Regions from separate parts of the Pelotomaculum sp. FP genome, predicted to be linked through region 4. Evidence: riboswitches for the same ligand, from Rfam matches in the RefSeq annotation. Region 4 holds a riboswitch; each other region holds the start of a gene.
What was found. A riboswitch is a leader RNA that binds a small molecule or an ion and turns the genes downstream of it on or off. The one in region 4 is predicted to bind molybdenum cofactor.
Positions count from the first base shown of each region.

Region 1: another riboswitch for molybdenum cofactor. It lies ahead of Psfp_RS03910 (aldehyde ferredoxin oxidoreductase C-terminal domain-containing protein); the one in region 4 lies ahead of Psfp_RS17950 (ABC transporter permease).
Region 2: another riboswitch for molybdenum cofactor. It lies ahead of Psfp_RS09180 (hypothetical protein); the one in region 4 lies ahead of Psfp_RS17950 (ABC transporter permease).
Region 3: another riboswitch for molybdenum cofactor. It lies ahead of Psfp_RS00020 (molybdopterin-dependent aldehyde oxidoreductase); the one in region 4 lies ahead of Psfp_RS17950 (ABC transporter permease).

Region 1 covers NZ_QFGB01000006.1:40,413-47,800, forward strand. The annotation lists gene Psfp_RS03900 (sigma 54-interacting transcriptional regulator) at 1-492, opposite strand, end outside; gene Psfp_RS03905 (hypothetical protein) at 989-1,252, opposite strand; gene Psfp_RS03910 (aldehyde ferredoxin oxidoreductase C-terminal domain-containing protein) at 1,375-3,084, opposite strand; molybdenum cofactor riboswitch at 3,131-3,247, opposite strand; gene Psfp_RS03915 (GPR1/FUN34/YaaH family transporter) at 3,260-3,862, opposite strand; gene Psfp_RS03920 (iron-containing alcohol dehydrogenase) at 4,072-5,226, opposite strand; gene Psfp_RS03925 (ABC transporter permease) at 5,826-7,043, opposite strand; gene Psfp_RS03930 (ABC transporter ATP-binding protein) at 7,040-7,388, opposite strand, start outside.
Region 2 covers NZ_QFGB01000018.1:20,366-27,753, reverse strand. The annotation lists gene Psfp_RS09190 (substrate-binding domain-containing protein) at 1-214, shown strand, start outside; gene Psfp_RS09185 (substrate-binding domain-containing protein) at 529-1,341, shown strand; molybdenum cofactor riboswitch at 1,451-1,571, shown strand; gene Psfp_RS09180 (hypothetical protein) at 1,658-1,873, shown strand; gene Psfp_RS21295 (hypothetical protein) at 2,086-2,310, opposite strand; gene Psfp_RS09175 (ECF transporter S component) at 2,323-2,889, shown strand; gene Psfp_RS09170 (ABC transporter ATP-binding protein) at 2,940-3,659, shown strand; gene Psfp_RS09165 (ABC transporter ATP-binding protein) at 3,739-4,398, shown strand; gene Psfp_RS09160 (energy-coupling factor transporter transmembrane component T) at 4,411-5,142, shown strand; gene Psfp_RS09155 (S-layer homology domain-containing protein) at 5,208-7,388, shown strand, end outside.
Region 3 covers NZ_QFGB01000001.1:2,729-10,116, reverse strand. The annotation lists gene Psfp_RS00025 (sigma 54-interacting transcriptional regulator) at 1-1,322, opposite strand, end outside; molybdenum cofactor riboswitch at 1,888-2,004, shown strand; gene Psfp_RS00020 (molybdopterin-dependent aldehyde oxidoreductase) at 2,031-4,862, shown strand; gene Psfp_RS00015 (pyridine nucleotide-disulfide oxidoreductase/dicluster-binding protein) at 5,005-7,299, shown strand; gene Psfp_RS00010 (DVU_1557 family redox protein) at 7,296-7,388, shown strand, end outside.
Region 4 covers NZ_QFGB01000062.1:18,235-25,622, forward strand. The annotation lists gene Psfp_RS17935 (tetratricopeptide repeat protein) at 111-788, shown strand; gene Psfp_RS17940 (CoA protein activase) at 1,169-2,275, shown strand; gene Psfp_RS17945 (sodium-translocating pyrophosphatase) at 2,366-4,363, opposite strand; molybdenum cofactor riboswitch at 4,857-4,977, shown strand; gene Psfp_RS17950 (ABC transporter permease) at 5,085-5,780, shown strand; gene Psfp_RS17955 (ABC transporter ATP-binding protein) at 5,777-6,853, shown strand; gene Psfp_RS17960 (hypothetical protein) at 7,197-7,388, shown strand, end outside.

The DNA.
Region 1 (7,388 bases), on a different contig from region 4:
CTCCCGTAATGCAATGCAAGCCGCATTAGTTCCCACCTCATTTTCCGCTAAACCAGCTGGGATCGGACTTCTAACACCCAATTCCCGGTGTAAAAAATTAGTATGGGCAATTAATTGAAGAGTCTTTGCCTCGCTATCAAATATTTGCACAGATAAACCCTTTTCCCTGGCCAAACTTTGTACTTCTAAAAGAATATCGCCAAATTTTGTGATAAAGTCATGATTATCTAAAATTTGCTTCTTAATTTCCTCTTTAGACAGAAATCTTCTGTTTTTTGAATATGGATCAACTCCATATTCCATACTCCTTTGCCATGACTCATATATTGTTCGTGGCACTATATTTTGATTTACCGGTTTACCTTTAACCAAGTTATTCCATTCTTCCTCGATTTTATCCAGCCTTGCAGGAGCCTTTTCGCTAATTGCCCTTCCTGTTTTTAGTATTTGAGCAAGATGCTGTTGTAACGACAAAGAGCCATTAACATCCATTTTCTCTGCCACCTTTCCCTCTGGATAATATAATTATGTCCATCAAACTGAAAAGGTAATGAGTGTCAGCGCATCCTATAACAACCAGACCGCGAAATTATAAACCACTATCCGACTATATGATACCACAACTTGTCCAACAATTCTAACATTAATTAATTTTGCTGCCATATGTTTTAAGTTGCCTATTGCCTGTTATTATTTAGTGATGTATCCCAATTAAATTGAGTATTTATAGCTTTATATTACACTATAATTATTTATGTTATGTTTTTTGAACACAGTCCATATGTTGAATTACCAGGGGAAAAGCCACCCGGAGCAATCCAGATGGCTGAATATTTACCAACTAACATTTATCGGGGATATAGATGGATACCTGAACCAGAAGAATATCGGAGGGGCGCTTCCTGCGACATTTGTTTAAGCTGCTGCCCAAACAAAACAAGCCCCTCTTCGCCGTTACAAGACCGTCCCTCCAACATCTTGACACACTTTAACCGCCACCCATGAGACGGTATATTTCTATTAAATCCCCGTCTGATAAAACTTTATCTTTTACGACTTTCCCGTTGACAACCTTGAACCCTATATGATTTCTATTTTTACTGAATAACTTCTGAACTAATTCCTCTAATGTAATGGCAGCACGCAGCTTTAATGGAAATTCCTTACCTGATTCAAATCCTTCAACATGTTCTGATGGAGTCACATATGACTTGAATTTAACCGTAATTGGACTGGCAGGTTCAGAACCCACATTCATTCTCCTCCCTGCAATTCATTCAATGCACACATCAAGGGCGACGGTCAAAGACCTCACCCTTTGATGTTTGCAACGAAAAATTAACAATGTGAACTTGCTGATTGAATACTAATTGCTTAGAAAGGTATCGCTTGATTCAACTCTTCATCTATAATATCAAACACGGCGCCTGATGAAGGCAAAATTTCAGTCTTGAAGAAATCAGCCACCTCAATTTTGGCAACCCCGGCTGCCTCATTAAATTTTTTCTCCAGCGCTATCGCTTCGACGCCCAGGCCCATCAATCTATCCACAGTCCATTCACCGCCGAATTTGCCTGCGAACATATCAACTAGTGCCAGCAGGTATGGTTCTTCTGTGGTGCAGAAGCTGTTAAACAGACACATACCCGTACAATCCACCATGCAAAAAGCTACCTGCAGCATGGTCGATAATTCAACCTGTCCTGCCTTATCGTACGGATTAACCTGTTCAACTGTGCCAAGCGAGTTGCCGCAGGTGTGGTCGGCGCCCTGCGGGGCAGTGGCATAAGTTACACCGGTTCCTTTTAAGCCCCTGGGATCGTAGGCTGCCAGGCCCTGTCCTTTGGCTACCGGGATTCTCTTTACGCCGAGGTATTGCCCTGTTGCCAGCGTGCCGTTGCCGAGGATATTGCCAAATTCTGTGCCGTCGGCTATTTCCTGGACCAGTTTGATGGCCGCTTCCTCATCGCCCCAGGCGATTTTCCCCGACTCCATCACAACACCTATGGTTGTACCCGTATCCATGGTGTCAATACCAATGTCGTCGCACATACGGTCAATTTTTGCAACCGTATCCAGGTTGGCAATTAAGCAGTTGGAACCAACCAGACCTATTGTCTCGTATTCCAGACCTGAGGTCAGGTATTTGCCGTCCGGGCCGTGGTAAACGTTGGAGCAATGGATGATGCAGCCCGGTTGGCAGGCGTGGCCGGTCCGACCGCCTCTTTCACTGCAGTTTTTAGCCAGGGTTTCGCCGCTGATCTTTTCTGCTTGATCCCACCTGCCGTCGCTGAAGTTCTTAGTCGGCAGGGCGCCCAGGGCGTTTACTCCCATGACTCCGGCTGCTGTGCCCAGGGCTGGATAGCCACCTCCGGAAATGGGGTGATTTTTAATACCTTCAACGAATTTCCGATTAGCTTCCATGAATTTTTCTTTGTCGGCATACTCGGCCTCAAGTTTAGCGCCTTCCGTATCCAAGACGATGGCCTTGATCCTCTTGGAACCCATGACCGCTCCGACGCCGCCCCGGCCGGCTGCACGGGCGGTATGGCCGCTGGGATCACTTACCTGGACTGAAGCCATTTTATAGCCTCTTTCTCCAGCTGGGCCTATGGCCATGACACTTACCTTGTTCCCATAATCTTGCATTAACCGTTCAGCTGTGGCATAAGTACCCAAACCAACATATTTATCGGCCGGCAGTAATACCGCACCATCTTTGTTAACCTTTAAAATATACCACTCGTCTCCTGCGGGTGTGTTTTCAATGATAATGCATTTAAGCCCCAATCTGGCAAAGGCCGCGCCCGCAGTGCCGCCGGCGTTTGCTTCTTTAACGCCGCCTGTCAGCGGGCTCTTGCAGCCAACCGAGATCCTGCCGCTGGCCGGCGCTGCCGTGCCGTTTAAAAGACCTACGCAAACGATCAGCTTGTTGCCGGAGCCCAGGGCGTCACAGGCTGGGTCTACTTCTTCGGTGAGAATTTTGTCAATCAGTCCGCGGCCGCCATACAACTCCAAATCTTTTCTATCTTCGTATTGTACTACTTTGGAATCCATGTCTACCCTTATAAATTTGTCAGCCATTGAAATCGTAGTACCTCCTTTTTAAAAATTCCATCTGAAATCATGTTTTATGAAATCAATATTTCCTTTCCAAGAAGGGAGGCACAAACGTTTCCATTTATACCTAGCGGTTAACAACCATGGCAACTGCTGTAGGCTGTTTAACTCGGAAATAATTGTTCACTTAAATATGCTTTTATGCAGATACTCCTTCTTTTGCGGGCAATGTCTTAATCCAGGGCGGACCGAGGGAAACGACTTCTTTGCCATAAGCGGTATTGAGTATGGTTGCGACTATAATCCAAATTAAAGAAATAACGGCGATAATTTCAATGTATCCGGCTGCTTTTGTTAACACCGGCATGCCGAGAAGGTTGCCAAAGCCCATGAGTCCAAAGAAGATATCGGTGATGATGAAGAAAAGTCCGGGTACAAAACCTGCTCGCATCGGAAGCCCGGTGAGGAACAGCAAAATGACGCCCATGCTTAAAAATACCCAGCCGTCTACTGCTGAGGTGTCTTGCGGTCCAACGTTTAAGAATTTGAACATAAAGGAGATAGCCCCATAGAACATAAAGGCACTGAAGGCCAAAGTTATGTTGCCGTTTACAACATCACCGCGCTTAAGCTCAATGGCTCCGGCGATAAACTGCACGATACTGCCTACCAATCCCAGCGGCACAAGTATGATGAGGGCTGAAGCCGGGGCAATGCCTATTAGCACTGGGAGAAGGGCACACAGGTAAAAAACCATCACAATTAAACCTGCTGGATTTGCAGTTGCATGAGAATCAGACATCCAAAATACCTCCTAATTATTTTAAACATTTAGACAATTAGACCAATAACGTTCTCCTACACACCATTTTTATTATAATCGCCATGATATAGTAAGGATGTACGGTCAGTTGGGTGGTACAGGGGTTGCATATTGGTGATGGCAGTTTTGCAAACCTGTGCCACCCCAATTAACCGCTGAAGTCAAACTGCTTTTTGCGAATAGAACTTTTATGCGTAAATTTTCTTTAAGATTTCAAGAGCGTCAGCAGCAGTCATCTTTCTGGGCTGGAAATTCTGGAATATATCCGCTTCAATGATCTTTGCAGCTTCTTCGAACTTGCTTTCATCGTAACCGAATGATTTAACAGATCTTAACCCTAACTTGTTGTCTCTAAAATCAATGAAAGCGTCTCTTGTTTTTGCACCGATTTCTTCCGGTGTTTCCTTGCCTGTGAACGTTGCTCCTAAAGCTTTACCTATAAACTTGGTCCTTTCAGGCACTGCAGGCGCATTGAATTCCAGTACCCAGGGCTCTGAATATGCAACACAGTGTCCATGCGGTATATCAAATAATCCGCCGATTGTTTGTCCGATTGAGTGCCCGGCATTAGCGACACAGTGACCTAACATCCAGCCTGCCAAAGACGCTGATATAGCCATCCTGCTTCTTGCTTTTACATTGCCCGGATCAGAAATGCATATCGGCAAGTACTCCGCAATAGTCTCAATAACCTTTTCGCAGATCATATCAGTAAAGTCAGTTGCGAGCGTATCCGTATAGTCTTCTACAACGTGTGTTAACGCGTCCAATCCCGTAGCTGCTGTCAATTCAGCAGGTAATCTTGTCTGCATAACGGGATCTAAAATTGCATACGCCGCATTAGCATTATGTGAAAGAATTGTATACTTTGCATGATCAGGGCCCATAAGGATCATTCCCTGAGATAATTCGCTGCCTGTTCCTGCAGTAGTAGGTATTAAGACGCAGTTGGGTGAAAATTTGATATCGTCCATACGCTCTACATAGTCCAGGATCTTCCCGTCATTAAATCTCAAGACGTTGACAGCCTTAGCGCTGTCCATTACGCTTCCGCCGCCGAGACCTACTACTGCATCACATTTTTCTTTGTTACAAATCACGCTGGCCTTTTCGATGGCGTCTGTCGGCGCATTCGGCAGTACTTCATCAAAAGTAACGTATGGGATGTTTCTTTCTTTCAAACCCGCTACTGCTTGATCGAGGATACCCATATTTACCATGCTCTTATCTGTAACAATCATCGGCTTCTTAACGCCCATATGCTCTATTAATTCACCTAACTGTTCTAGACTTCCCGGTCCAATAAGCATACGAACCTGGTTATACAATTGAAAATTTAACATGCTACTTCCTCCTTTTGTGATTTCACTACTCAAATTTTTGTGTCAAGCAATACACCATAAATATCCTTTTCAATCCCTGCACACCTGTCAAGCCTTGGACCTTTTTTAGAAGAACTCAAATCCCGCTACGTCACGCAATCAAAAACGAGGCTGATTTTAGAAGGTTTTGTATTTCCCCCTTTTTATGGATTTTATATGACGTCACGATAATGTATAGAAGCAAAGCTCATGCCAGCCAAGGTTATTTTTCTGAAATATAGTTACCAAATGTGTCTATCTTTAAAAAAAATTTTGATTATTATGCGAACCGTTATGAAATAAGGCTCTAAGGTTTGTTCAGCACCCGCTATAGTTACTGCCGTTTTTGTTTTCACTTATAATGAATGGGATTATTTACATGTGTACTTACGAAAAACCTCATTGCAAATGAAAGTCAACTGTTTAATATTTGGACACTAAGTAACATTTATAATCATCTGTACATTTACTATCCGTCACTTCCCCAAAGCATTAAAATTAGTCCTCTAAAAAAAAATTCAGGGCCGGCGTTTGAACATACCGGCCCTGAATTTCATCTGGGTTTATATAGATATACACATCTACTTTTCAAACCGCAGTGCTTCAATGGGATCCAATCCCGCAGCCTTCTTGGCAGGATAATAGCCGAAGAAAATTCCGATTGCCGCGGAAAAACCCGCGGAGATTACTATTGAGTACGCCTTGACCGACATCGTCATACCGGCCACCATGGCAATGATTTTAGACCCGGCTACACCCAGGAGAATCCCTATAATCCCCCCTGACAGACACAGCACCAGCGCCTCCACCAGAAACTGGTTGAGGATATCGCTTTCACTTGCCCCGACCGCCATGCGCAAACCAATCTCCCTGGTTCTTTCAGTTACAGAAACCAGCATGATATTCATGATCCCGATACCGCCCACCAGCAGTGATATGGAAGCCACCCCGGCCAGAAAGAGCGTCAATATGGCAGAGGTGCTCTCAACCGTTTCAAGTACGGAAGCCAGGTTGCGCACGTTAAAATCATCAGAGGCAGTCCCTTCCAAGCGGTGCCGCTGCCTTAAAAGGCTTTCTATATTACTCTGGACGGCAGCCATGTTCTCCGCCTTATCGACCTGAACATCGACTAGACGGACACTCTTTACACCCAATAGTTTTATTTGAGCAGTGGTGATAGGAATATATATAACATCATCCTGATCCTGACCGCCCATGGAGGATCCTTTGGAGGCAAGGGTACCTACAACGGTAAAGCTTATTTTATCAATTCTAATTTTTGTGCCTATCGGATCTTCTCCGGAGGGGTAAAGGTTGTCTACCACCGTTTTGCCCAGAACTGCCACCGGCGCGATGTTCGTTACATCATCATCGGTAATAAATGACCCTGCGCTGATTGTCCAGTTTTTGATCGACAGCAATTCGGGGGTGGTTCCGTTGTAAGTAGATGTCCAGGTTTGGTTGTTGTACCCGATGGTGGCGCTTGAACTTAGCTCAGGCGCCACATAGAGCGCCGAATCTATTTCAGCGATTGCTTCAGCGTCTTCCAGGGTAAGGGTTGCGACACTGCCCCCGGAGCCCCTGACCGGCCCCTGCCCGGTTCCGGGATAAACCATCAATAGATTGGAGCCCATGCTCGAAATCTGATCCTGTACTTTTTGGGTGACGCCCTGCCCCACGGCAATCATAATAATAACAGCCGCAACCCCGATAATGATGCCAAGCATGGTCAGGGAAGCCCTTAACTTATTTGCCTTGATCCCGTTAGCGGCCACCTCAAAGTTGTTGGCGAGATTCATAGTTCCACCTCCGCTTCTACCGGAAAGGCCGCCAGATCCGCAGCGGCATTCCTCTGGCTTAATACCGGAGCATCGTTGATAATGTGGCCATCCTTGATCATAACTAAACGCCGGCAGTAAAGTGAGATTTCCTGATCATGGGTAACTACCACCACGGTTATCCCTTTTTCTTGATTCAGCCTCTGCATAACCCCAATAATCTCTATGCTTGTTTTTGAATCCAGGGCTCCGGTGGGTTCATCCGCCAGGATCAAAGAAGGGTTGTTTACCAGAGAACGGGCAATGGCGACTCTTTGCTGCTGACCTCCTGACATCTGGTTGGGATAGTGGTTAAAATATTTTGAG
Region 2 (7,388 bases), on a different contig from region 4:
GGTGGAAAAAGACGAGGCCCTGCTTAACTACATTTCCCTGATCCCCGTCAACGCCCAGAAGTTCCCGGAAGTTAAAGACGAGTTGGCCCAGCAGTTTATTGATTTTTGCACATCAATCGAGGGACAGACGATCATCAGGGATTTCGGCAAGGATAAATACGGTGAGCCATTGTTTTTCCCCAATTCCACCGAGGGGAAAAACCTGCCCAAGTAGGTCGTAAGTCATAGGTCGTATGGCGTAGGTATATACTGCATTCCTATTGGGTCAATAAATAAATTAAACACTAATATGAAAATGTAGTTCGCAGTTTCGTTTTTTGGTATCAGCGAGAATAAAAGCTCAGCGAGGTGCGATTTCAATCGCACACGGCGCGCCAGCGCCGCACTTATGGCAGTCAATGTTGCATTTGTGCGAATGAATTCGCACCTACATTTATAAAGACAACTCAGTACGTTATTTCAAGTAAAATATTTGGAGGAGGACTAACTTTGAGTAAAAAGAACTTTTTAGCGCCCCTTATGATCCTCATGGTAACAATGCTTTTGGTCGTTTTCGCAGGGTGCGGCAAACCGCAAGTGAAAGATGTGATCCTCGCCACCACCACCAGCACCCAGGACAGCGGGCTCTTAGACGCGCTGATCCCGATTTTTGAACAGAAGACCGGATATAACGTTAAAACTGTCTCTGTAGGCAGCGGCGCCGCTATCACCATGGGTGAAAAGGGAGAGGCCGACGTCCTCCTGGTGCACTCTCCCGCGGCCGAGAAAAAGATTGTGGACAGTGGCGCAGTTGTAAACTACCAGCTCGTGATGCATAACGACTTCATCATCATCGGCCCCGCTGGGGACCCTGCCGGTATCAAAGGGACTAAAGCAGGCGACGCCTTTAAAAAAATAGCGGAGAATAAGGCTGTTTTCGTTTCGAGAGGAGACAATTCAGGCACCCACAGTAAAGAAAAAGCAATCTGGGCGGAAGTCAAAATCACTCCGGAGGGCAACTGGTACCAGCAGAGCGGCGCCGGGATGGGGCAGACCTTAAACATCGCCAATGAAAAGCAGGCCTACACTCTGACCGACCGGGCGACATACCTGGCCCAAAAGAAAAATATCAACCTTGAAATCCTGTCGGAAGGGGATGCGTCGCTCCTGAACATCTACCATGTGATGCAGGTTAACCCGGAAAAATTCAGTACTGTCAACAAGGATGGAGCAAAAGCATTTGTTGATTTCATGGTCGACCCCGATACCCAGAAGACCATCGGTGAATTTGGCAAAGATCAATACGGTCAGGCGCTATTCACCCCTGACTCCGGCAAAAAAGTAGAGGATCTCGGTAAGTAACGTAAACCGGTCGCCGACGCGGCGACAGAGAATTAAAACCTGGCAATGCAAGTACGATCTGAAATAAATCTCTGAAATAAATCTCTGAAATAAATCTCTGAAATAAATCTCTGAAATGAATCTCCGAGCTGGCTTTGCCTAAAGCGTCACAGCTAGGGCTGACGGTCGTTTGGGTGCGCTGGAAAACTATTGCGCCTTCCATTGCGAAAAGGAGAACTGGGATGGCCTTGACGCCGGACAGCTTGTTTTTCGCAGGCTGTCCGGTATTTTTCTTATTTGAGCCGGATCCCCATGCTTTAAGCGGCGCCGGCAGGAAATGAAAACTTGGGCCAATGCAACATTTGTCCGAATTATCTACAGCATTGTTTGTGATGGGACCGCAGCGCGGTATGAGCAGCCGTCGGGTACCGGGGGCGTCATTGTCGGTTCGGACAGCCAAGTGTCATTCACTGATGATTTGACTAACCAAATTGAATTCACCGGGACTGGTGGTTATGAAATAGTCGGGTCGGGTGTACCCAAAGAGCAGTGATTAAAAGATGTGGTTGTTTTTCGGGTAATAGTTCTATTTATCATAATCTTTATTGTTTTTTGGCTCAAAGATCCGCTTGCGCTGATAAGCGGAATGCTAACAACAAACTCATAGCTATAATGATATCAATTCTAATCCGGCAGTCCTTGGGTAATTGGGACGGTGAAGAATACCGGGGGAGGAATGGTTTATCTTCCCCGGCAGCAGGTATCTTAAAGAAAGCTTTTGAGTAACTTAAAGGCAGGATCCCCTGGCGGGGTGTTTCCCAAAGGAGCGTAATCTTTTAATCCGGGTGTTATTGGAAATGCCCCGATGGTGTAGGTCCCGGGCAAAGTACGGCCAATCAGGAAAGGCCATACCAGGCGGAGCATCTCCAGGGGGGCAGGCCGGCTTTCGTGTTCATCCCTGCTGACGGAGGCGCATGATAGGTTTTGCAAATATTGCAGAAAATGCTTGATAAATTTTCGGTATTCGACTTAATAATCATTGCCATGATATCCGCGCTGGGTATCGCCAGCAAACCCCTTATTGTACCTCTTAGCCATATCATCACCGGGCCGCTGTTGATTCCCGGCGGGGTTGTGGCGGGCGGCTTTTACATGTTGTGGATTGTCCTGGGGGCGGGCATAGTGGGCAAACCCGGCGCGGCCGCTTTGATAGGGGTTGTGCAGGCGTTGCTGGTGTTCGGAACGGGGGTTTTCGGTTCACATGGAGCCATGACCTTGCTTAGTTACACTTTGCCCGGCCTTGCCGTCGACCTGATCCTGTATTTGATTAAACACAGGGTATGCTGCCTGCCCTGCGCCTTCCTGGCAGGTTTGGTAGCCAATGTCTCAGGCTCGTCTATGGTAAACATAATATATTTCCGGCTGCCTTTTGTGCCGCTGACGCTTGCTCTGGCCGTATCGGCCTTATCAGGGGGGCTGGGTGGTATTATTGCTTATAAAGTAATACAAGTAGTTAATAAACATAGAACGTGGGGAAAAGGTTGTCATGGGGATGGTAAAGACGTATGAACCATGTGGCTATCCTGTAAAGTACATAAGTTCATTGGAGGCAAACTGATGTGGACGCCATCGTGGTCGACCGGCTCAGTTACAGATATCAAGCGGCAGGAGGGCAAATACTGAAAAACATCAGTTTTAAAGTCGCTCCGGGGGAGATCGTGGCCTTGATTGGATTGAGCGGCTGCGGCAAGAGTACCCTGTGTCTGTGTCTTGGTGGTATTATCCCCCATTATCTGGGAGGCGAGCTGACCGGGCAGGTACTGGTAAACGGAAAGGATACCAGAGAATACAGAGTTGCGCAACTGGCGCTTGAGGTGGGTCTGGTTTTTCAGGAGCCCGACACGCAGCTATTCGCACCAACTGTGGAGGATGAAATCGCTTTTGCTCCGGAAAACCTGTGCCTGCCGGCGGAAGAGGTAGGCATGCGGGTAAGTCAAGTACTGGATACTTTAGGCATAAGCGCCTTAAGGAAAGCAAACCCAAGCCACTTGTCCGGGGGGCAGAAACACCTGGTCGCCATGGGAGCGGTTTTAGCGCTGGATCCCGCCATTCTTGTGCTTGACGAAGTAATGGCTCAACTGGACCCGGCAGGCAAAAAGAGAATCAACGGCATCCTGGCTGACTTGCGCCGGCGTGGTAAAACAATCTTAATTGTTGAGCATGATCCGGAAACAGTCTCCATCGCGGACCGTGTGCTGGTGTTGGAAGACGGGCGCCTGATCGAGGATGATAGGGCTGTAACTGTAGTGGGTGAATGGGAATCTATGCTCCGGTGCTAATTTGCCTGTAAAGCTTAGAAACCAGGCTGATTGCGTTGCCTAGTCCGTATGTATTTTCAGCATAGCCGAGGCTGGTCTAATGGCTTATATAGAGTTGGAAAATGTTTCTTTTTGTTATCCTGGCCAAAGCAGGCCCGTTTTACGAGAGATCAATTTAAGCATCTTTAATAAAGGTGTTACCGCGATTACCGGAGCGAACGGCAGCGGTAAAACGACCTTTTCAAAACTACTTACAGGGATATTGACTCCGACAAAAGGACGGATCAAATTAAACGGACAGTTATTGACCTCCCTGACTCTGGCCCAAATCGGCCGCCAAATCGGGTATGTTTTTCAAAACCCTGATAAACAGTTGTTCTGTGAGACAGTGGAGGAAGAGATTGACTTCGGTGTGCGTAATCTGGGTTTGCCGCCGGACCAGGCGGCGCAAAAAGTCAGAGAGGTGATGGACTACTTTGAATTGACCCGGCACGCGCAAGCTTATCCCCTTAGCCTCAGCGCCGGGGAAAAAAGACGTCTGGCTCTCGCAGCCGTCTTTGCGCTGGAGCCCGGGTTACTGTTGCTTGATGAACCGACAACGGGCCTGGATCCCTATCGCAAAAAAGTACTGGGTGATTACCTGGATAAGGTGCTCGGCGCCGGCAGGGGAGTCGTGCTCATCAGCCATGATCAAAAATTTATAAACAGGTACGCCACCCGGTTAATCGGGCTCCGGGACGGACAGTTCATCGAAGAATAGGGGATATACAGCATGACCGGCCTTGACCCCAGGACCAAAATAGTGATTATTATTTGTCTTTCAACGCTGGCTGTTTTTCTTAATGAACCCCGGCCGTTGCTTTTATTGTTCGTTTTTACGCTGGTCGTTTTATTACTGATGCGTATCAATTTTTTCCGTATGGTTATGCGGTTTAAAAAATTGCTGCCTTTGCTCCTATTGATGCTGATAATTCAAAGCGTTTTTACAGCAGGCGGTGAAGTGATGCTTTCTTTTCAGGGCGTTAATATCCTTACGACCAACGGTATTCATTCCTCTCTTTCTATTTTATTCAGGCTGCTTACTTTTTTCAGTTCGGCCATGATCATCCTGACCAGCAACTCCAAAGACTATGTCCTTGCCCTGGTGCAGTTAAAAATCCCTTACGAAATAGCTTTTATGGTCCTGGTGGCGCTTCGCTTCCTGCCTGTTTTTATAGAAGAAATCAAAGACACTCTCGTGGCGATGCAGCTCCGGGGGGTTGACCTGCAAAGAATACCATGGAGGCACAAGATAAAATTTTACACGCATCTCTTTGCTCCCCTGCTCTCCAGCGTGATGCTCAAGGCCTACCAGCTGGCTATCACTATGGAAGCGAGGGCGTTTAGAGTATACCGGCGGCGGACTTACCTGCGCCTTTTACAGTACAGAGTCGCAGACTATGTGGTAATGGGTTTCTTTGTTATAGCAACGATCGCGGTGCTGGCGCAGGATTTCCTTTATTAAAGGCTGTCGGATAGCTGTAATAAGCTCCGGCCAATAAATATCAGAGGTATGGAGGTAGGTAACCGATGAAGCAAAAGAAATGGCGCTATAAGCTCTTGATGCTTGTCCTGGTTTTGCTGATGCTTGTTGGTACGGTTAGTCTGACGGCGCCCGCGGACGCCCTGGCCGCCGGGAGCGACATTACAATATCGGGTCCCGGACTGAACGGCCCCGGGCCCGTGACCATTACCCAAAACCAGCTCCGGGGTACGGAGTCAGTATCAGAAGGGGTTTATTTACAACAGCAAGATGTAATCTACAGCACGATTAACACCTGGCCCACCAAGAGCTGGTACAGGGGGCAGGGCGTCAAACTGACCGACCTGCTTGATTTAGCCGGGGGACTCAAACCGGAAGCCACACAGATCAGATTTACTTCCGGAGACAAGTTTAAAGTTACCTTTACGGTGGATGAGTTATTAAACGCCCCCCAGTATCGTTTCCCTAATTTCATGAGCAGCGGCCTTCCCGGCCATCTCCCCGGTAACCCGTCGGGTAAAGTATTGGTAGATACCATCATCGCCCATAGAAGTTTCTCTACGCAAAGTTATGACGATATCCTGGATGCGGAAAACTTTAACCGTTCGGACGCCAATCTTCTGCTGTACGGGCAGCGGGCGGTAACCCAGCAGACCAATTCCAGGTTTTCCAAATGGGTAGTACAAATTGAGGTACTCACCGATCCCGTGCCCAAATGGGACAATCCCACGGTCACTCCGGCGCCTGGCGTGGTACCCGCGGGGACCATGGTGGAAATGCACAGTCCCTTCGACGACGAAGATAAGGTTCACTACACCCTGGACGGCAGCGACCCGACCATAGACAGCCCCATGTATAACTGGATTGCCAAACGGTGGTGGTCGTCACGACCTGATGATTTGGCCGAAATAAACCACAAAATCGGCCCCCTTAACCGCGACACCACCGTCAAAGCCGTTGTCATCGGTCCCGGCCGGTCGGACAGCGACATCGTCACTTTTTCCTACCAGGTGCCTGACTCTGCGTTGCTGACGGCTGATGTTACAGATAACGTAGTGGGGCAGCCGGTGGAGCTGACCTTTACGGACGATGCGGCCTGGCGGGCGGCGATCACCGGCGTGAGCGTGGACGGCGCAGACCTGGTTGACGGCGGATATACGGTTTCTGCCGGGAAGATTACCATTGCCGCAACTGTATTTACAAAAGCGAAAGATTACACTGTTGTGGTTAAGGCAACCGGGTACGAGGACGCCTGCGTGACGCAGACAATCAAGGCGGGCAGTGGCGGCAATCCTGACGGAGATGTAAAACTGACAATCACCGGGGACGGGGTGGCGGCTGAAAAGACGTATACCCTGGCCCAGCTGCAGGCAATGGACCAATATGAGCAGGTGTACAGCGCAATCAACACCTGGCCCAGTAAGAGATGGTGTGTGGGAAAAGGTGTCAAATTGAGAACCCTGCTCAATGAGGCGGGGATGAAAAGCAGCGCCAGCCTGATTAAATTTACTGCCAGCGATGGCGTTACAAGGACCCTTACGGTACAGGAGTTGCTTAAAGACAGGCGTTATTATTTCCCGGGATTAAAGGATAATGATGAAAACGGCGGGCAGGTACCCGGTTCTTCCGCAGGCAGGCAAGAGGTAGAGCCTATCCTCGCTCTGGAAAGTGCCGAAGGCAGTGTCGCTCCCGGCGATATGAACGGTATCAACGCCTTGCTGCTGATGCTGGGGCAGCGGGCTGTCACCGAACAAAATTTACAATTGTTTCTTAAGTATGTAGTAAAAATTGAGGTTTCGACCGAAGCGCCGGACAAGTGGGATGAGCCGGAGGCGGAGCCGGATAGCGGCGAGGTGGCCCCGGGGACCCTGGTAAAACTGAGCAGTGAGATAAACGATGATGATAAAATCCATTACACCACGGACGGCAGTCCCCCGACCATAGACAGCCCGATGTACAACTGGATTGCCAGCCGGTGGTGGTCGTCAAGAGAGAGTGAAGTGGACAGTATTAATCACCCGATCGAAATTACAGAAGATACGACTATCAAGGCAGTAACGATTGGTCCCGGTAAGAGAAACAGCAATGTCGTCACCTTTACCTACAAGGTGAAGGAAGACCCAACCGAGAGCAGTAAAATTTCATCCAGTCGAGGGGGCACTGTAGAGTTCGGCAGCGGCGAAGCCCTCATTGAAATACCGCCCGGAGCTCTGGCAAACGCTGATGCG
Region 3 (7,388 bases), on a different contig from region 4:
GAAGCTCCTGTGAATGCGCCCGGTTCATAACCAAACAATTCACTCTCGGCTAAATCGTGAGGTATAGCTCCACAATTTATTGCAACAAAGGGTTTACCCTTTCTTGGACTAGCATTATGAATAGCCTGAGCAAATAATTCTTTACCCGTTCCACTCTCCCCAAATATTAAAACTGAACCATGGGATTTAGCAACTTTTTGCGCTATCATTTTCATTTCGTTGAATTTTTCATTGCTGCCAACAATATCATCAAATGTATAACTAGCCCTATTGCCTGGTAAATTTTGATCTATATTTTCCAGTAATATTACTTTATCTTCATACTTTTTATTAAATATTTTTCTAGTAGACATCAAAAATGATTTTCTTTTGCCTTTAATATCTAAAATAATTTCTTTTTTTTCTACACAATCATTATTGTCATATTGTAGCAGCGTGGAAACATATTTTAAAAGTTCCGGTACGATATCTTGTTCATTAATGTTCAACATATCAATTATTTTATCATTATAACGGTTAATTGAGTTTTTATCATTAATATAAACAGCACCTTGAGGTAAATACTCAAAGGTTTTACTTATAGCTAAGTCATAGATACCCAATTTATCCAGGGTATCCATGGTAAAAGATACATTGTCAAGTATTCTTGCTAAAAATGTTACCAAGACTAAAGTATCTATTTTGTTTTGTTTATAACTGTAACTGGCAATATTTAAAGCGCCGATTACCTTTCCACTGCTGTTATGGACGGGAGCTGCCGAACAATAAGTATCATGAAGATATTTATTGAAATGTTCAGGTCCTAGCACCTGCACAGATTTATTTTCGCGTAAAGCTATACTAATTGCAGTAGTTCCAATATCCATTTCAGATGAGCTGGCTGGAACGGGAAACATATCCCGAAGTTCTAACCCTTGATGCAAATAACTTGAAGCAAGCACTTGGACATTCCTGGCTTGGTTATCGAAAAGTTGTATATTCAAACCTTTTTTTCTGGCCATTCTTTGTAAGGCCAAAACAATATTGCCAAATCTATCGATCATGCCCTTACTATCTGATATTTGTTTTTTTATCTCTTCTGGAGATAAAATTTTTCTGTTGTTTAGGTTAGGATTAACCCCATATTCCATACTTCTCTGCCAGGATTTATAAATTAGCTTGGGAACTATATCTTTATTTATTGGTTTGCCATGAATAAACTTTTCCCATTCATATTCTATTTTGTAGAGCTTGGGCAATGTTAGATCATCAATAACCATATCTGTCTTTTTCATTAATTCATTAAAACAATTATGCAGACTTATAGAACTTTCAGCTTCCATACTTTCACATCCTTGTAAAATATGTCAATATACTGGAAGGTTAGTTCACGGATTAGTCCCAAAATACATGTAAGGAGTTTCTGCGTCATCCTTATATTGTAATAATTAAAAGATTATACCTTGGCAACGTCTATATTTATACCTATTCTTGTAAGAAATTCTATTATTTATTTTCTGTTTCTCCTTCTACCTTATATAAGTATACTCTATTGTGTAATAATTGCAAAAAGTATTAATACAAAGAGTTTCCCGAATTCGAAGATGTATAAATTTTTCTTACAGTGTAAAAAAGATTTATACCTCGGTTAGATAACTCAAAAATAAAAAGTAGCCTTTTTATAAGTAAAAAAACAGGATGTAATTTTCGAAAAATTAATTTAGGCAAAAAAATAGGCTCTATCCTGGATTGAAGATATTTATTTTTAATAAAAAGCTTTTACTGGCATGCAACTTGCTCTTTATAGAGCCGGGCGAGGAGGTGATAGTGGAACATTCCCCATCTATTTCTTACAGGCCGCGGGTTACAATTTTGGCGTTTGACATTGGCGATGCAATGGGTCTGATTCTAATTTTATAGCTCCGATCTTGGCGGGCTAATGCTATGCTAAGACTGCCAGGACGTCAGGTGTGCGGGGAAACCGGCATGCCCCCCAGTGTGGAAAGGAGTACAGAATTATCTATGGTGATAAGCATGAAGGGTGGAAAACAATGGCAACAAAAAAGATGATGCTGTATATTAACGGCTCCGAACGTATGTTGGTTTGCGATCCCGAGACAGATACTCTTGCCGACGTTATAAGACGTCTTGGCCTTACCGGTACGAAGGTGGGCTGCCGCGTTGGACAGTGCGGCATCTGTTCCGTCATACTGGATGGCGCAGTTGTTCGCTCCTGCGTTAAAAAAATGAAAAACATTAAAGACGGCAGCAAGATTACAACCATTGAAGGGATAGGCGCCCCGGCAAATCTGCATCCTCTGCAGCTGGCATGGATCATACATGGTGGAGTGCAGTGCGGGTTCTGCTCGCCCGGATTTATTGTTTCTGCAAAAGCGTTGCTTGATACCAATCTCAATCCCACAAGGCAGGAAGTTCGCGAATGGTTCCGGAAGAACCACAACGCTTGCCGTTGCACCGGCTATAAGCCGCTGGTCGATGCGGTCATGGCGGCCGCCAAGGTGATGCGCGGTGAAATGACCATGGAGGACCTTAATTACAAAATGCCGGCAGACGGGAGAATATACGGTACGGGATATCCCAGGCCGGCTGCCCTGGCTAAAGTAACCGGAACCTGCGATTACGGCGACGACATCGGCATGAAAATGCCCGACGCCCTGCACCTGGCTGTAGTCCTTCCGGGGGTTTCTCATGCCAGGCTGCTTTCTATAGATACTTCGGAAGCGGAAAAGATGCCGGGCGTTGAGAAGGTTATTACCCATAAAGATGTGAAAGGGAATAATCGTATTATGTGGCCCTGTGGCCATATACTCGCCAAAGCGGACGGTTTTGATCGCCCGATCCTGGCTGAGGATATGATCTATCACCGTGGTGATGTTATTGCTGTAGTAGCCGCCAGGACCAGAGCCGAAGCGCGCGCAGCAGCAAAAAAGGTTAAGTTTGAACTGGAGCAGCTGCCTGGATACTTAAATATTCTGGAAACAATGGCTGCTGACGCTCCGCAGGTAAACAAAGAGTACCCCAATATTTATATTGAAGCTCCTTTAATTAAGGGACAGGATACCAGGAAGATCATTGAAAAATCCCCTTATGTCGTTGAAGGCAGCTTCTACTCCCAACGCCAGCCGCATCTGGTTCTCGAACCGGATACCGACCAGGCTTATGTTGATGCTGACGGGGTTCTTACCATCCATTGCAAGAGTCTTTTCCTGCACATTAATATATTTACATTGGCTCCCGGTATTGGTCATCCCGGCGAAAAAATCAGGATTATTGAAAACCCGACCGGCGCAAGTTTCGGATATTCGCTATCCCCTTATATGCCGGGCATCGTATCGGTTGCTACCCTGGCAACCGGAAAGCCGGTTACGATTACCTTGAGTTATGAAGAACATCAGCATATTACAGGAAAACGCGCTCCTTCTTTCTCAAACGCGAGGCTGGCATGCGACGAGAAAGGGAAGATTACGGCCTTGGAATATGAAATTGCTTATGATGAAGGGGCCTATACCGAATCTGCAGACGTGATCGCCCAGAAAGGGCTTCGTTTCGTGGGCGCTCCGTATAAAATTCCCAATGCGATTGGCCTTTGCAAAACTGTTATATCCAACAATGCGGTTTCTACAGCTTATAAAGGTTTTGGTTCGCCACAGTGCTACACCTGCGGGGAACAGATCGTAGATATGATGGCGGAGAAAATCGGAATGGATCCGTTGGAGTTCCGCTATATCAATGTCTACCGTGAAGGCGACGAGAGCATAAACGGCAACAAGTTCTCCGTCTACCCGATGACCAAAATACTTGATAAGATGCGTCCATATTATAGAGAAGCGCTGGAAAGAGCAAAGAGAGAATCTACGCCTGAAAAGAAACGCGGCGTCGGTATCGCCTGCGGCGAATACAATGTAACCAGCGCGCCAAACGACCATACGGAAATTGTTCTTGGGCTAAATCCGGATGGCACCGTGACGCATTATAGCTGCTGGCAGGATCAGGGACAAGGCGCGGATGCCGGCGCAGTTGTTCATACCTATGAAGCCCTGAGACCGCTAGGATTGCGTCCGGATCAGATTAAGCTCGTCATGAATGATACGGCTTTGGCTCCCATGCACGGCCCCTCTGCGGGAAGCCGTTCCCATTATATGATCGGAAATGCTACCATCCATGCCGCTGAGCAGCTGATGAACGCTATGCGTAAACCCGACGGCACTTATCGTACCTACGATGAAATGGTTGCCGAAGGGATTTCCACAAAATACACAGGCATATTTGACACCACCGGTATGACATCCGACCTCGATCCGAACACCGGACAGGGGAGCCCGACTGCGGAATATACTTTCGGAGCATTCCTGGCGGAGGTGGAGGTAGAGATCACCACGGGTAAAACCAGGGTTCTGGGCATGAAGTGCATTGCCGACGTCGGCGTCATCGGAAACGTAGTAAATGTTGACGGTCAAGCGCTTGGCGGAATGATGCAGGGTATCGGAATGGCGCTGTCCGAAGACTATGACGATTTTAAAAAGCATACCAACCTTGCCGGCAGCGGCTTTACGTTTATCGATGCGACGCCGGACGATCTGACGACTGAATATATCGAAACCCCAAGACCCAGCGGACCTCACGGCTCATCCGGTTGTGCGGAACTATTCCAATCGTCGCCTCATGTTGCGGTAATCAATGCAATCAATAACGCTTGCGGTGTTAGAATTTACGAATTGCCTGCCAGGCCCGAAAAAGTGAAAGCGGCGCTTGAGGCTAAAGCCAGAGGTGAAGAAATCAAGCCCAGGAAGTACTATATGGGTGGCGACCTGCATGAAAAGATTGACTATATCAAAGCCAATCCTTTTACACCCAAAAATTAATTTCAAGACATTATTACCCTGAAACTAGTGGCGCCTAATAGATGAGTCATGTCGCATCCGGACTGCTGCCAAAAAAAGGCCGCAGTCCGGATGACGGTTATGCAAATAGTTCATTTCAGGTAAAGCGTGTGAGGATAAAGCGATGGAATTAAAGGATTTTAAAAATTGGGGGAGCCTCTGCACCCGGGATGAGCCTGTATTTTGCACAAATCAGTGCCCGCTTGGAGTCGACGTTAAAGGGATGGCGGCAAAGCTCAATGCCGGAGATTTTACAGGGGCCTATAAAAACTATAGCAGTCAGGTGCTTTTTCCGGGTATTGTCAGCAAAATATGCGACGAGCCATGTAAAAGCGCCTGCCTGAGAAAAAATATTGATGAATCCATCCCGGTGAGAATGCTAGAAAAAGCGTGCTGTGATTTTACCGCCACCAAAGACATTCCCTCTTTTTATATGCCGCTCAAAAACAAACGCATTGCCGTAGTCGGCGGAGGTTTGGGCGGCCTAAGCTGCGCCGTAAAACTTGTCCGCAAAGGCTATGATGTTCACCTGTACGAAGAAAAGGACAGGCTGGGGGGAAGCCTTTGGGAACCGGGCAGCCATATATCCCCGGAGGTCCTTGAAGAAGAGTTTGGCCGCATTACCCGTAACGATGATATCAAAATGCATTTAAATACAAAAGTAGGCTCTCTTGATGCTCTTGCGTTTGATGCTTTGTATATTGCTACAGGAAGAAGAGGCGAAACATTCGGGCTTGTGGGGGGATTTGACCCAATATCTCTTGCTACCGCTCAAAACGGCGTGTTTATGAGCGGAAAGACGGCAGGAAGAGAGGAAAGTTCGGTCCTCATTCCTATTCGAGAGGGGATTAGGGTATCCCAGTCAATCGAGTCCTTTCTAAAGACAGGGAGGATGGGCGGTGAGGCGGGCAATCACGAGGTGGTTCCATCGCGGCTCAGTGCGGATATAGCCGGGGTGAAAAATAAAGCCGGCGTAAAGCCTGCCGGACCGGCCGGATATACCCCCGAGGAGGCTGTCGAAGAGGCAAAAAGATGCCTGCGCTGCGAGTGCAAAGCTTGTGCGGAAGCTTGTGAACTGATAGCTTATTATAAAAAGAAGCCCAAAAAAATTATTGAAGATGTTAACGCCACTTTGAATAAGGTTGAAGCAATTACAAAAAGAGTAGCCTCACGCCAGATCAACTCCTGCAATCTCTGCGGACTATGCAAAGAGGTATGCCCAACCAGTCTTGATTTTGAAGAGATATTTCTGGCCAGTCGAAGAGAACTGCACAGGGGAGGAAGCCTTCCTCTGGCTTTTCACGATTTCTGGATGAGAGATATGGACTTTTCCAACTCGGAGGATGCTTTTCTTGCCCTAAATCCTTCGATTAAGGATAAAAGCAGATATTTATTTTTTCCCGGCTGTCAGTTGGGCGGCTCCGACCCTAGGTATGTCACCGATACCTATGATTATTTGCTGAAACGACTTGAAGGCGGCGTATCCATCATGGTCGGGTGTTGCGGCGCCCCTGCCGAGTGGGCCGGAAGGGAAGAGGAACATTCCGCTGTTATTGTCCAAATAAAGAAAAACTGGGAGGATCTGGGGAGTCCGGGGGTGATACTCGCCTGTCCGACCTGTAAGAAGATGTTTGCGCAATATCTTCCCGACATTACCGTTGCATCGCTGTGGACTATTGTGGCGGAGAAGGGTATGCCGGAGAACAAAAAGAGCGGTGAGGGCCAAACGGTGACTGTTTTTGATTCCTGCGCCAGCCGCCACGAGCCTGATGTGCGCCGCAGCGTAAGAGCCATTCTAAAAAATTCCGGTTATCAACTGGAGGAACTGGCATACAGCGGAGAGCGCGCTCAGTGTTGCGGATATGGAGGCCAGATTCATGCGGTAAACCTGCCGCTCCTTGATGAGATCGTCAGCAACAGGGTGAAGGGGACGCCCTATGATTACATCACCTACTGCACGAACTGCCGCGACACCTTTGCCAACACCCAAAAACCGGCGGTTCATATGCTTGATCTGATGTTCTACGACAATATCAAAGCCCGTGCAGCCAGAAAGCCCCCTACCCTTACGCAGCGCAGGGAAAACCGGATTCAGCTCAAAAAACAGCTTCTTAAGCAGATCGGGGGAAGGGAGATGCAGCCGTCAGTCAGCGATTATTCCAGGATAAAAGTTTTCATATCTCCCGAGGTTTTTAAGAAGATGGACAGAAACCTGATCGTTGCCGAAGATGCCCAGAGGACAATCCATTATTGCGAGTCCACCGGAAACAAAATACAGGATACCTCTACTGGAAATCTGATAGGGCACCTGCAGAACGAAGTGATCACCTATTGGGTTGTTTACAGGCCGGAAGGAGATGGGTTCAGGCTGGAAAGCATCTACAGTCACAGGTTGAACATAGAGGAGCATGTCACATGAGCTCACCGTTAGAGAAGCCGGCGCTGATCTGCCTGAAATGCAATGTCCAGCTCAAGCTGCGCAAAGCCTTCTTTACCTATCTTGGCTTT
Region 4 (7,388 bases):
AAAATTGTTATATTTCCTCCATGTTTATAGGAAAAAAGTAGAATTTCTTTTTTTTTCAACCCTGGTTTATCTGATATAATGATTCTATATCCTTACCACGGAGGGTCAACATGAAAATATTTGGATTTTACATATTATTAACCTTGCTCACCCGCAACCCCTTGTTAGCTCTTGTTGTCATGCTGTTGATTCTTTTCCTTGTAGAGAGGCGTTTTATTGGCTTATTACCTGATTTTACCGCCTCCTGGAGGAGGTCCAACAGAGTGCGGGAACTACAGAGAGAAGTAAGGGTCAATCCCGCCAACGCTGAAGCCTACCTGGAGCTCGGCGAATCCTTCCTGCAGAAGGGGCAATATGAGCAGGCTTTGTCATATTTAAATAGAGCGGCTGACAAGATGGAGGACCACCCTTTATTTCATTTTTACCGTGGGGCCTCGTATTATCAACTTGGCCGGATCGAGGAGGGCAGGGCTGAGATTGAAAAAGCGGTTGTCATCAACCCAAAGATAAGTTTCGGTGAACCATACCTGTATCTGGCAAGAATTTACCTCCAACAAAGTCAGGACGGTGAAAAGATTGATAATCTTTACCAACAGTTGCTGCAATACGGATCACCCAAAATCCACTACTTGGCGGGCAGTTTGTTTTTAAATTACAACGACAAGGAGAAAGCCCGCCGTTTGTTCAGAGAGACGATAGAAAATTATCAGGCCTGCAGAGGTTCTTTGCGCCGTCTGTATAGAAGGTGGGCGCTGCTGTCAAAAGTAGGCCTTTTCTACAGCAAGTGAACCTCCCTGGTACTGGACTATTTTGCAAAGTTCCTCTGCTGAGCATTGCTCTGCTAATAAATGCGGGTGCGAATTCATTCGTACATGGCCCATAGAAAAGCAGAATTAATAAGGTGAGCAGAAATCCCTTAAACTGCTTCACTGCGCAAGTGCGATTGAAACCGCACCCACAAAAAGACTTGGACAAAGCAGGATTCATATTATTCTCTTCTGCAAATTTTGTGCCAGCGGCATGTGTTATGGGGCTGACTTGCATACATGTTTGAAAGCTTATCCCAAGGCGCCCGGCCTTGGGTTTATTTCTGCATAAAACTCATGAAATTGTCCATACTCAAATTTTATAGAGCAACAAAAGACATTAAAGGAACGGAGGATCATGAATGCGGGTAACCTTTCCCCATATGGGGAACATGTATATTCCTTTAAAGGCGATGCTGCAGCGCCTGGGCTTGGATGTTGTGGTACCGCCGCCTTCCAGTAAAAGAACTTTGAGTCTTGGGGTGAAGCATGGTCCTGAATTTGCCTGCCTGCCCTTGAAATTAAACCTTGGCAACTTTATAGAGGCTGGTGAACTGGGCGCCGATACCGTGATCATGGGCGGCGGCTGCGGACCGTGCCGCTTTGGCTATTACGCCCAGATAGAACATGCAATATTAAAGGATATCGGTCGAGATATGGATTTTATTGTGCTTGAACCGCCTGACCGCCATATTACCGAATTACTGGCAAAAATAAAACGAATCGCAGGAAAGAAGTCCTGGCGGGATATTTTCCAGGCGGTTCGCTTTGGCTACAGGAAAGCAAAGGCGGTCGATGACGTTGAAAGGGCTTCTTTCCAACTGCGTCCTCGTGAAACAGTGGTTGGAGCAACGGACGCAGCTTACCGGAAGGCACTGGCCCTCATTGATGACGCCTGCACCTGGGATGGTTTAAATTACGCGGTGGAAAAAGCCGGAGATGCGCTCAGGGAGGTAGTGGTTGACGATAAGAGAACAGTCTTAAAAATTGGCCTTGTCGGGGAGATTTACACCCTTTTGGAGCCTTTTTCGAACCAGCACCTGGAGCGCAGTCTGGGCACTTTGGGGGTTGAAGTGGATCGTTCTATTTACTTAAGTGAATGGGTAAACAACCATCTCCTTGGAGGATTATTGAAAGGCGAAAGACGGAGAAATGAGGTTTGCGCATCGGCTCATCCATATCTGCGGCATTTCGTCGGCGGGCATGGCCAGGAAACAATAGGGTCTGCGGTCCTTTATGCAAAGGCCGGTTATAACGGACTAATCCAGGTGTTTCCATTTACCTGCATGCCCGAAATCGTAGCTGAAAGCATACTGCCTGATGTCAGTTGCGACTTGAATATTCCTTCCCTGACACTGATCATGGATGAGCACTCTGGTGAAGCGGGTATACAAACCCGGCTTGAAGCTTTTGTCGACTTGCTGGAACAGAAAAGGGAAATTGCCTTCAGAGAGCGAAGCGTGGGGTAAGTTTATCAGCGAGATTGTGTATATCATAAAAAAACGGGGACCTTGCCGGTGCGTACCGGGAGTCCCCGTTTTTTATATGTGAGACTTTTTTTAACGTACAATCATGGCCACGTAGCTTACGATGAGAAGGGCGACAATGTTGACCACTTTAATCATCGGGTTGATGGCCGGGCCGGCGGTGTCTTTGGCGGGGTCACCCACAGTATCCCCGGTCACTGCCGCAGCGTGGGCAAAGCTACCCTTGCCGCCGAAATTGCCGTCTTCGATGTATTTCTTGGCATTGTCCCAGGCGCCGCCGCCGGCGGTCAGCATCACGGCCAGGAAGAGACCGGTGATAATTACGCCCATCAGCATACCGCCTAGCGCTTTTGCTCCCAACAGAAAGCCGACCAGAATGGGCACTACAACCGGGATCAGGCCGGGCAACATCATTTCCTTGATGGCCCGCTTGGTGACGATATCGACGCAGCGGCCGTATTCCGGCCTTGCTTTGCCTTCCATGATGCCTTTTATTTCCTTGAACTGGCGGCGTACTTCATTGACCACCTCGTTGGCGGCTCTGCCGACGGCGCCCATGGCCAGTGAGGAGAAGAGGAAGGGCAGCGCTCCGCCAATTAAAAGACCTGCCAGAACCCAGGGGTCCTCGATATTGAAGCTGAGCGCCTCGCCCCTGAACCTGGTGATTTCCTGGGTGTAGGAGGAAAACAACACAATGGCGGCAAGACCGGCGGAGCCGATGGCATAACCCTTGGTTACCGCTTTGGTGGTATTGCCCACCGCGTCGAGCGGGTCGGTAATATTGCGGATTTCAGGCGGCAGTTCGGCCATCTCGGCAATGCCGCCGGCGTTGTCGGTAATGGGGCCGTACGAGTCAATAGCTACGACTATACCTGTCATGGAAAGCATGGCCATTGAAGCAATGCCGACTCCGTAGATGCCGCCAATAAGGTACGATAGCACAATACCGGCGACGATGGCGATGGCCGGTGAGACGCTGGCCTCCATACCAACCGCTAAACCGCTGATGATGTTGGTGGCATGGCCGGATTCCGAGGCCTTGGCGATCGTCTTAACGGGCTTGTACCGTGTTGAGGTATAGTAATCAGTAAGGAAAACGATGATTAGCGTCACTGCCACGCCCACAATTGCCGCATAGAAATACTGCGGGGTACCGAAGAAATAGGTTGTGGCGGGGTAAAAGCCGATAAGAGAGATAATTGCCGCGGCAAATAAGCCCTTGTACAGTGCGGACATGATTTCCCCGCCCTGGCTCATGCGAACAAAGAAGACGCCGATAATACTGGCGATGATGGCAATAGCGCCAAGCACCAGAGGGTATACCACGTAATGCTCGTTGCCGGGGAAGAATATCTGTCCCAGCAGCATGGCTCCGATGGCTGTAATGGCATAGGTTTCAAAAAGGTCGGCAGCCATACCCGCGCAGTCACCTACGTTGTCACCCACGTTGTCGGCGATAACAGCCGGGTTGCGCGGGTCGTCTTCCGGAATACCGGCTTCCACTTTGCCGACCAGGTCCGCCCCGACATCGGCGCTTTTAGTGTAAATACCGCCGCCCAGACGGGCGAAAACGCTGATTAGACTGCCCCCGAAGCCCAGCCCGATCAGGTAGGTCGGGTCTCTAAAAAGAATATACATGCCTGCCACGCCCAAAAGTCCCAGGCTGACACACATGAGGCCGGTTACAGAGCCGCCTTTAAAGGCCAAAGCCAGTGCGGCAGGCAGACCTTTCTTAGCTGCTTCACAAACCCTGAGGTTACTCTTTACCGAGACGGTCATGCCTACGTATCCGCAGAGAGCCGAGAAGACAGCTCCGATGATGAAGCCCAAAGTAGTAATCCAGCCCAAACCGAAAAAGAGTAAGACGGCGATGATAATGCCGACCACCGCGATGGTTTTGTACTGACGGGTCAGGTAAGCCATGGCGCCTTCCTGGATAGCCTCCGAAATCTCGATCATGCGTTTATTGCCTTGCGGTTGTTTCAGAATCCAGGAAGCAAGATATAATGCGAAAAGAATACCGAGCAATGACGCATACACTGCATAAATAGATAGCCCACTAAACAAAATCCAAACACCACCTTAAGAAACCTTAATTTTAAATATAATGAGCGGCAAGCTGACTTTAAAATATGCTGCTACCACCTCCTGCGCAAAATGATGGCCCTTATTTGCCGCCATTACCTCCCAGACAGATTTTTTCATCTGAAGAGGGGGCCTTCAAAAAATAAACCGGATACTGTAATGGAAAGAAGAAAAAACTATTAATTGAAATTATACCCCTTTTTTTACCAAACAATCCATTTTATTATCTATAATAGTCTGGTAGAGGTCTTGAAAAATAAAAAAACCAGGCAATACAAATTTTTGTAATGTCTTGAACTTATACTATTATAGCTTTTTAAACTAAATTTGCCAAACCCTATTTTTATTAGATATTTATTGACTTTATAAATTCCAGTAAATAAAATGATAAAAGAAGCGAAGGAGTCGCTTTATGTTGAAAAATGATTACGCTTTTGTAGATACTAGAGAGCCTTTTATTTTTCAATAGACTTGATCCGTATATGAGTTCTCCGAGCCTGCTTACCTGGGACTTGGTAGTTATGGTTAATGGGCCGGAAGGGTGTGTATGGGAAACCTGCGCACCTCCCACTGCGGAAAGGAGAACACTACCTGATTACCACACACGGTAGATGATGCTTTTCGCATAACCTGCCGTTTTTTATTGGTCGGGTGTAATAGCCTAACAACTATTTACGAAAAAGACCATGAAAAGGTGGTAACTGATATGGAGATTATCTGGCAAGGGATAATTAAGGCCTGCGAAATGCTCTTGCAGGGAAACCGTGAAATCATGCAGGTTACAGTGCTAACTATTAAGGTTTCAGGTCTTGCTACCCTGATCAGCGTTATAATCGGGCTCCCTGTAGGTGTATTTTTAGCTTTATCCGTTTTCCCGGGGCGGAGGCTCTTGGTCAGCCTGGTTAATTTCGGGATGGGTCTGCCGCCGGTTGTGGTGGGATTATGGGTGAGTATTTTCCTCTGGCGGAACGGTCCGCTTGGTTTCCTCCACCTGATGTATACGCCAACGGCTATGGTACTGGCCCAGGCCATTATTGCCTCACCTATTGTAATAGGCTTTACCATCGCCGCCATCCAGCAGTTAAATCCCAAAATAAGGCTGCAGATAATTGCCCTGGGGGCTACCTGGTGGCAGACCCTCCTGTTCCTGGTGCGCGAAGCCAGGATGGGGCTCCTGGCGGCAGTGATGGCCGGTTTCGGAGGGGTTATCTCCGAGGTGGGAGCCTCCATGATGGTCGGAGGCAACATCAAGGGAGAAACTTCGGTCTTGACTACCGCGACTGTATTGGAAGTCTCCAAGGGCAACCTGGATGTGGCCATAGCTATAAGCGTAATCCTCCTGGCGCTTGCCTACGGTGTCACCTTATTTCTCACCATCCAACAACAGAAGAGGCCTGTATGAGCAATAATAATATTATAGAAGTAAAAAATTTAAACCTGACCAAAGGGAGAAAAAAAATCCTTGACATTGAATACTTCTCTCTTGAGGAAGGAGAAGCGGTAGCCCTGATTGGCCCAAACGGGGCCGGTAAGAGTACATTTATGCAGGTGCTGATGCTTTTGCAACGGCCTACCGGAGGAGAGCTGTTCTTTAAAGGGGACAGGGTGGATTGGAAAAAACCTATTGCTTACCGCCGCCGCATGGCCATGGTCTTCCAGGAGCCGCTGCTTCTGGATACCACTGTTTATCATAACGTGGCCTCCGGATTGAAGCTGAGGGGTTTTAAAGTGGATACCATCCCGGCCAGGGTAAGTGAATGGCTGGGGCGCCTGGGAATCGCGCACCTTGCCGAACGCCAGGCGCGCTATTTGTCCGGCGGCGAGTCCCAGCGGGTGAGCCTGGCCAGAGCGCTGGTCTTAGAGCCGGAGGTCCTTTTCCTGGACGAGCCTTTTGTGGCGCTGGATGTTCCGACCAGGGCTGCCTTGACTGCCGAACTCGCCCGCATCTTGCGGGATACCCGCATAACGAGCGTGTTTGTGACACATGATTATAGTGAGGTGCCCCTACTGGCTGAGACCGTGACAGTCCTGGAGCAGGGGAGGATCATCCAAAAAGCTTCTCCCAGGGAGATTATGACCAGGCCGGTTAGCCGTACCGTGGCCTCTCTGGTAGGGGTTGAAAACATGATTCCAGGTAAGGTGGTAGGGACTCAGGATGGGGTAGTGTTGGTGCAGGCCGGACCTCATCGCCTTAAGTCTTTAGCGGCTGTCCCGGTCGGAACCAATGTTCTAATTCTGTTACGACCGGAAGACATTAAAATTTTTAAAGGGGTCTCCCGCCATGGGGATAATAGTTTTGGCGGCAAAGTTTCCGGGCTTTTACCACACAACTACCTGTATAAAGCTGTAATTGACTGTGGTTTTCCGGTAATCGCCTTTGTGAACCCGGAACAGGTTATGGGTGGAGAAGTGCTAGCTGATAATGAAATTACGGTCCAGTTCAGTCCTGATAAAGTACACCTGATTAAACAGTAAGATTAATATAAATATGGGCAAAGCTAGCTCCAAGGGCCTTTGGCGCGGCGACACATAGGAAGGGAACAAAGCAATATGGGTACCTAAGATGCTTAAGCCAATATAGAATTATATGACAAGTCCTCCTTAATAAGAGGAATTTTTCTTTTATAAAGACGATAATAGATAGAGCCCATCATATCAAAAGTGAAGTGTGGTGTAAGCAGTATTTCCTGGTTGCATTCATCGGGTTTGACAGGTCCTATATGTAAAATATGGCATATCGCCCTATAGCTCACTTTTTACAAATTATTACTTGTAGCATATAATTGTCTTATACAAAAAGCTAAAGGAGGTCACCGCAATGAGAGAATTAATAAACAGAAGCTTACGTGCTGCTAAAAATTATTCTCTTTGGGACTATGCTTTTTTGAAAACCACACTCCTTTCTTTAGGCATCCTTATCGGAGCTTATTTCGCTAAATTTTTCTTAAGTCATATGTCCTTGCTATTAAGCCCCTTAATTGAGTTTGAGCCATACCCCCTTATTAATATA